Bradyrhizobium diazoefficiens: one gene and its partner. The protein of the gene in region 1 interacts with the protein of each later gene in a pairwise test. Links are inferred from orthologs where the notes say so. Each region holds a gene or a part of one and is shown in the gene's direction. Other genes may lie near its edges.

What was found.
Region 2: the proteins of rho (region 1) and nusG interact in binary tests that used the Escherichia coli proteins (3 or more experiments, as listed by UniProt). The link is inferred for Bradyrhizobium diazoefficiens from one-to-one orthologs.

Annotation. Positions count from the first base shown.
Region 1 is NZ_JAENXS010000001.1:2,231,924-2,235,154, forward strand. What follows is about bases 208-3,123. They hold rho (transcription termination factor Rho), read left to right. Parts: upstream 208-990; coding sequence 991-2,256; downstream 2,257-3,123. Other genes in these bases: hemJ (protoporphyrinogen oxidase HemJ), read left to right, coding at 299-733; mnmE (tRNA uridine-5-carboxymethylaminomethyl(34) synthesis GTPase MnmE), read left to right, coding at 2,568-3,123. In the rest of the region: more of mnmE, read left to right, coding at 3,124-3,231. UniProt on the Escherichia coli protein: Facilitates transcription termination by a mechanism that involves Rho binding to the nascent RNA, activation of Rho's RNA-dependent ATPase activity, and release of the mRNA from the DNA template.
Region 2 is NZ_JAENXS010000008.1:3,171-6,483, forward strand. Bases 302-3,299 are described here. They hold nusG (transcription termination/antitermination protein NusG), read left to right. Parts: upstream 302-1,519; coding sequence 1,520-2,080; downstream 2,081-3,299. Other genes in these bases: JJE66_RS37370 (serine hydrolase), read right to left, coding at 302-747; secE (preprotein translocase subunit SecE), read left to right, coding at 1,329-1,520; rplK (50S ribosomal protein L11), read left to right, coding at 2,214-2,642; rplA (50S ribosomal protein L1), read left to right, coding at 2,649-3,299. Also shown: more of JJE66_RS37370, read right to left, coding at 1-301; more of rplA, read left to right, coding at 3,300-3,313. UniProt on the Escherichia coli protein: Part of the processive rRNA transcription and antitermination complex (rrnTAC). The complex forms an RNA-chaperone ring around the RNA exit tunnel of RNA polymerase (RNAP).

The DNA of each region.
Region 1 (3,231 bases):
GATGCGGACAACCCCCTTGATAAGCTGCCGACAGAAGCCCGCAAGCCTTTGAAGCTGGCTGGCTTATTGCGAGCCACCAGAGCTATCCGGGATATGTTGATGGATGTGAACAAGCGCGGGTGAACCGGCGGATGGAATTGCATGAGTCCAATCCACGGTCACATAGACTCAAACCTTAAGAATCTAAGATTCTTAGATTTAAGAAGGGCGCTCCGGACGGATATGTGTGCAGGTAAGACCTTAACGAGTCCTTACTATCCCCAGCGTTCCCTGAGCTGGGCCAAGCCGGAAGCGAAACATGTTTGAAGACGTCTACCTCTGGATCAAGGCACTGCACGTGATTGCCGTCATCTCGTGGATGGCCGGCATGCTCTATCTGCCGCGGCTGTTCGTCTATCATTGCGAGGCCGAGATCGGCTCGAAGCAGTCGGAAACGTTCAAAGTCATGGAGCGGCGCCTGCTCAAGGCGATCATCAACCCTGCCATGATCGTGACCTGGCTCGCCGGGCTCTACCTCGCCTGGGCCGGTCACTGGTTCAGCTTCGGCTGGCTGCACGTAAAACTGGCACTGGTCCTGGCGATGTCCGCGGTCCACGGCTTTTTTTCCCGCTGGCTCAAGGACTTCGCCGCCGACCGGCGCCCGTACAATCAGAAATTCTTTCGGATTATCAATGAGGTGCCGACCGTTTTGATGATCATCATCGTCATCATGGTGGTCGTGAAGCCGTTCTAGGCAAGATTCTAGGCAACAAACGTGAACGATCGCTCAGCGCTTCGGCTTGCGGAGTGGGAAGCGATTTTCTATATTAGCGATATCCCACCCAACGCAGGCGGATGTGGTTGTGTCCGAGCTTTTTGAAGGCCGGACACCGCATCAGGTTTAAGCCTCTCCGGCGCTCACCTTGCCAGACCTGCGGACCTTACCTTCTCGCGTCCGCATTTCAGAGCCTCCTCGCACCCCTCCCAAGGTTACCCCACAGGACCACCCCAATGCGGGAAATTAAACTCCAGGACCTCAAGTCGAAGACGCCGGCCGAGCTCGTCTCGTTCGCGGAAGAGAACGGGGTCGAGAATGCCAGCACGATGCGCAAGCAGGAGCTGCTGTTCGCGATCCTCAAGCAGCTTGCACTCGCTGAAACCGACATCGTCGGCGAGGGCGTCGTCGAAGTGCTTTCCGACGGCTTCGGCTTTCTCCGCTCGCCCGATGCCAATTATCTGCCGGGCCCGGACGACATCTACGTTTCACCCTCGCAGATCCGCCGCTTCGGCCTGCGCACCGGCGACACCATCGAAGGCCACATCCGCAGCCCGAAAGAGGGCGAGCGCTATTTCGCGCTGCTGAAGGTCAACACGCTCAATTTCGAGGACCCGGAAAAGGCCAAGCACAAGGTCAATTTCGACAACCTCACGCCGCTGTTTCCGAATCAGCGTTTCCGTATGGAACTCGAGGATCCGACGCGAAAAGACTTGTCTGCAAGGGTGATCGACATCGTTGCGCCAATCGGCAAGGGCCAGCGGGCACTGATCGTCGCCCCGCCGCGTACCGGTAAAACCGTGCTGATGCAGAACATCGCGCATTCGATCGCGCACAATCACCCCGAATGCTATCTGATCGTGCTCCTGATCGACGAGCGTCCGGAAGAAGTCACGGACATGCAGCGTTCGGTGAAGGGCGAGGTCGTGTCCTCGACCTTCGACGAGCCGGCGGTGCGTCACGTCCAGGTCGCCGAGATGGTGATCGAGAAAGCAAAACGCCTGGTCGAGCATGGCCGCGACGTCGTGATCCTGCTTGATTCGATCACGCGTCTGGGCCGCGCCTACAACACCGTGGTGCCGTCATCCGGCAAGGTGCTGACCGGCGGTGTCGACGCCAACGCGCTGCAGCGGCCGAAGCGCTTCTTCGGCGCCGCCCGCAACATCGAGGAGGGCGGCTCCCTGACCATCATCGCGACCGCGCTGGTCGATACCGGCAGCCGCATGGACGAAGTCATCTTCGAAGAGTTCAAGGGTACCGGTAACTCCGAGCTGATCCTGGACCGCAAGGTCTCGGACAAGCGGACCTTCCCGGCGATCGATATTTCGCGCTCCGGCACCCGCAAGGAGGAGCTGATTACCGATCCGCTGGTGCTGAAGAAGATGTACGTGCTGCGGCGTATCCTCAACCCGATGGGCACCATGGACGGGATCGACTTCCTGCTCGACAAGCTGCGCTCGACCAAGAGCAACTCGGAGTTCTTCGACTCGATGAATACCTAAGTGCAGTGCAGCAAGACACCAAAGGGCGCCTTCGGGCGCCCTTCTCGTTGTGCGGCTTTGCTGCGGCGAATGTGCAGCATGGTGAGCGTCCAAATCGCGAAGCTGATTTCTTAGTAAGAACTTGATATATCAATGTAACGCTCGACTTTATTCATGGGGCCGGCCCGCGGGTGGCAGAGGTTTGCAGCAAAAGCCGTGTTTGTGCTGCGATGCAATATAACGGTTGCTGCGGGCTGGAACTCACCAACACAGGATCGCGGCCGCCCGGAACGTGAGGTTTGCCTTTTCCTGGCCAGCCGGACAAATAGGCCATGCATCCGCGAGATCAGACCATCTTTGCGCTGTCGTCCGGTCGTCCTCCGAGCGCGATTGCAATGGTGCGCGTCTCGGGTCCGCAAGCTGGCCAAGTGCTGACGACACTCGCGGGCAGGCTGCCGGCACCAAGACAGGCCAGCCGCCGGCTGCTCCGTGATGGTGCGGGCCAGCCGATCGACGATTCGGTCGTGCTCTGGTTTCCGGGGCCGGCCAGCGCGACCGGCGAGGACGTCGCCGAATTGCACGTCCATGGCGGCCGCGCGGTGCTGGCGGCGGTGCTGGCCGCGATTTCTCTAATTCCGAATACGCGAGCGGCTGAGCCGGGCGAGTTCACGCAGCGCGCCTTCGAGAACGGCAAGCTCGATCTCACCGAGGCGGAGGGCCTCGACGATCTCATCCATGCCGACACAGACCGGCAGCGGCGTCAGGCGCTGCGTCAGTTGCAGGGCCTGCTCGGCAACCGCGCCCGCGACTGGCGCGAGCGCATCATCGAGGCCTCGGCACTGATTGAGGCCGGCATCGATTTCTCGGACGAGGGCGACGTGCCCGCCGAGTTGATGGCGCCGGCGGTGCAGGCGATCAAGGCGCTGCATGACGAAATTGCGGATGTGCTTGCGGCACAGGGACAAGCTGAACGCCTGCGTGACGGACTGGTGGTCG
Region 2 (3,313 bases), on another replicon or contig:
GGCGGCATTGGCCTCAGAGGTCGCGAAGCCGGTTTCGGTCATCTGCAAGGGCGCGAGGATGCGTTCGGTGAGGAAGGCGCCGAGCGATTTGCCGCTGATGATTTCGATGATGCGGCCGAGGATGTCGGTGGAGCGGCTGTAGTTGAACTCGTCGCCGGGGTGGCAGACCAGCGGGAAGCTCGCCACCAGCGCGGCGTGCTCGGCATTGGTGATCTTGCGGCTGCGGACGCGGGACTCCTGGTAGATCTTGTGCACGGGGCCGTCGCCCTGGTGCTCGTAAGTGAGACCCGAGGTGTGACGGAGCAGGTCCTGCACCGTCATCGGCCGCTTCGGTGGAACCAGTTCCAGTCTGCCCCCGCTGACTACGCCGACCTTCTGGTCGGCGAATTCCGGAATGAATTTGGCAACGGGATCGCCGAGGAGGAGGTGGCCGTCCTCGACCAACGTCATGATGCCGACCGAGACGATCGGCTTGGTCATCGAGAAGATCCGGAAGATCGAATCAAGCGCCATCGGCGCGGGGCCAGCCGGGCTCTGCTTGCCGAGCGCCTCGAACCAGCCGACCTGACCGCGGCGGGCCACCAGCACGGTCACACCGGGCACGGTTCCCTTGTCGATCTCGCGCCTGAACGCATCCGACATTGCCTGCAAGCGGGGCCGCGATAGCCCCAACGTCTCCGGCTCGGCCTCAGGCAAAGGCGGGGTTTTCGGCGCGATCGCGGCGTGAGAGGCGGCTGTGGCGGTCATGTTCACTCCCGGGGGCACATTATTATCGGGAACGAACTCTGGCCCAGAAGCAGCCGTACAAACAAGCGAAGCCAGCGCGCTTCACCCTTGCATTCCGGCCTTGCAATCCAGCCGTCCCCTGTGCTTGAAAGCGCCCCTGATCCGCGGCGACGCAGGGTCCGTAGGAGTGTAGCTCAATTGGTAGAGCACCGGTCTCCAAAACCGGGGGTCGCAGGTTCGAGCCCTGCCACTCCTGCCAGCTAATCCCAGACAATCAGGATTGAACGGTAGGACGGCGGCGGGCCGAAAGCTCGAATCGTGGTTCATGGGGATCGGCTAAGCCCTTGATCCCGATCGGGTCCACGGCAAGCGGCTGCGCACGTCCCGGCCCGCCACACCTTGACCTTTGGCCCCATCCGCAGTATCTACCCCCCACTCGCAGCCGGCCCGTTAGACGCGGATCTCCGGCGCGGCTTTGAAATCCCCGAACAATCGAGCCCGGTTTTCCGGCTCATCCTTCGAGACAGAGGGCTGGGCCAACGGCGGCTGTTCGGATCCCTGAAATTCATTCGCGTCTGTCAACGGACGTTGGACCTCAAACGATGGCAGTCAGCCCGTTCAAGTTCTTGCAGGAAGTGCGCTCGGAGACCAACAAGGTCACCTGGCCGACCCGTCGTGAGACCACGATCACCACCATAATGGTGTTCATCATGGTCGCCGTGGCCTCGATCTTCTTCTTCGCCGCCGACCAGATCATCCGTTACCTCATCACCTTCCTTTTGGGCATTCACTGATGGCAACAGCAGCCGCTGCAACCCAATCGACCGACAAGCGCTGGTACATCGTCCACGCCTATTCGAACTTCGAGAAGAAGGTCGCCGAATCCATCCGCGAGCAGGCCAAGCAGCGCGGGCTCGAAGAGCTGTTCGAGCTGGTGCTGGTTCCGACCGAGAAGGTCACTGAAGTGCGCCGCGGCCGCAAGATCGATGCCGAGCGCAAGTTCTTTCCGGGCTACGTGCTGGTGAAGATGAAGCTGACCGACGAGGCGTTCCATCTGATTAAGAACACGCCGAAAGTCACGGGCTTCCTCGGTGCGGAAAACAAGCCGATGCCGATTTCGGAAGCCGAGGCCATGCGGATTCTACACCAGGTGCAGGAGGGTGTGGAACGGCCGAAGGCGTCGGTGTCGTTCGAGATCGGCGAGAACGTGCGCGTGGCCGACGGTCCGTTCGCCTCGTTCTCGGGTGTGGTCGAGGAAATCGACGAGGCGCGCTCGCGCGTGAAGGTCGCGGTGTCGATCTTTGGTCGCGCCACGCCGGTCGAGTTGGAATTCGGTCAGGTCGAGAAGGTCTGATCGGGTAACGCGGGAAGCCGAAAGGCTTCGCGCAACAAGAGGCCGTGGGAGGGAGAGGGCGGTTGCCAGCCGCATCCGACCCAGACCACGAACCTGAAACCGCTGGCCCAGGCCGGCACAACAGGAGTGATACATGGCAAAGAAAGTGACCGGATACCTGAAGCTTCAGGTCCCGGCCGGTGCGGCGAATCCTTCGCCCCCGATCGGTCCCGCGCTTGGTCAGCGCGGTCTCAACATCATGGAGTTCTGCAAGGCGTTCAACGCCCAGACCCAGAAGGAAGAGAAGAACACCCCGATCCCCGTCGTGATCACGATCTACGCCGATCGTTCGTTCACGTTCGAGATGAAGACCCCTCCGATGTCCTTCTTCCTCAAGCAGGCTGCCAAAATCCAGTCCGGCTCGAAGGCGCCGGGCCGTGACAAGGCCGGTGCGGTGACACGCGCGCAGGTGCGCGAGATCGCCGAGAAGAAGATGAAGGATCTGAATTGCGACACCATCGAATCGGCCATGAAGATGGTCGAGGGCTCTGCCCGTTCGATGGGTCTGGAAGTGGCGGGGTAAGGGCTCATGGCAATCGGAAAGCGTTTGAACAAAGCCCGCGAAGGTGTTGACCGCGAAAAGCTTTACCCGCTCGCGGACGCCATCAAGATGGTCAAGGAACGCGCGAAAGCGAAGTTCGACGAGACCATCGAGGTCGCGATCAATCTCGGCGTCGATCCGCGTCACGCCGACCAGATGGTCCGCGGCGTCGTAACCCTGCCGAACGGCACCGGCCGTACGCTCCGCGTCGGCGTGTTTGCCCGCGGCGCCAAGGCCGATGAGGCCAAGGCCGCCGGTGCCGACGTCGTCGGTGCCGAAGACCTGGTCGAGAAGGTGCAGAACGGCTCGATCGATTTCGACCGTTGTATCGCCACCCCCGACATGATGCCGCTGGTCGGCCGCCTCGGTAAGGTGCTCGGCCCGCGCGGCCTGATGCCGAACCCGAAGATCGGCACCGTGACCATGGACGTCACCGGTGCGGTGAAGGGGGCCAAGGGCGGCTCGGTCGAGTTCCGCGTCGAGAAGGCCGGCATTCTGCAGGCCGGCGTCGGCAAGGCCTCGTTCTCCGAGGAGAAGCTGGTCGAGAACATCAAGGCGCTCGCGGATGCGGTCTCGAAGGCCAAGCCCGCCGGCTCCAAGGGCACCTACATCCAGCGCGTTGCGGTGTCCTCGACGATGGGCCCGGGCGTGAA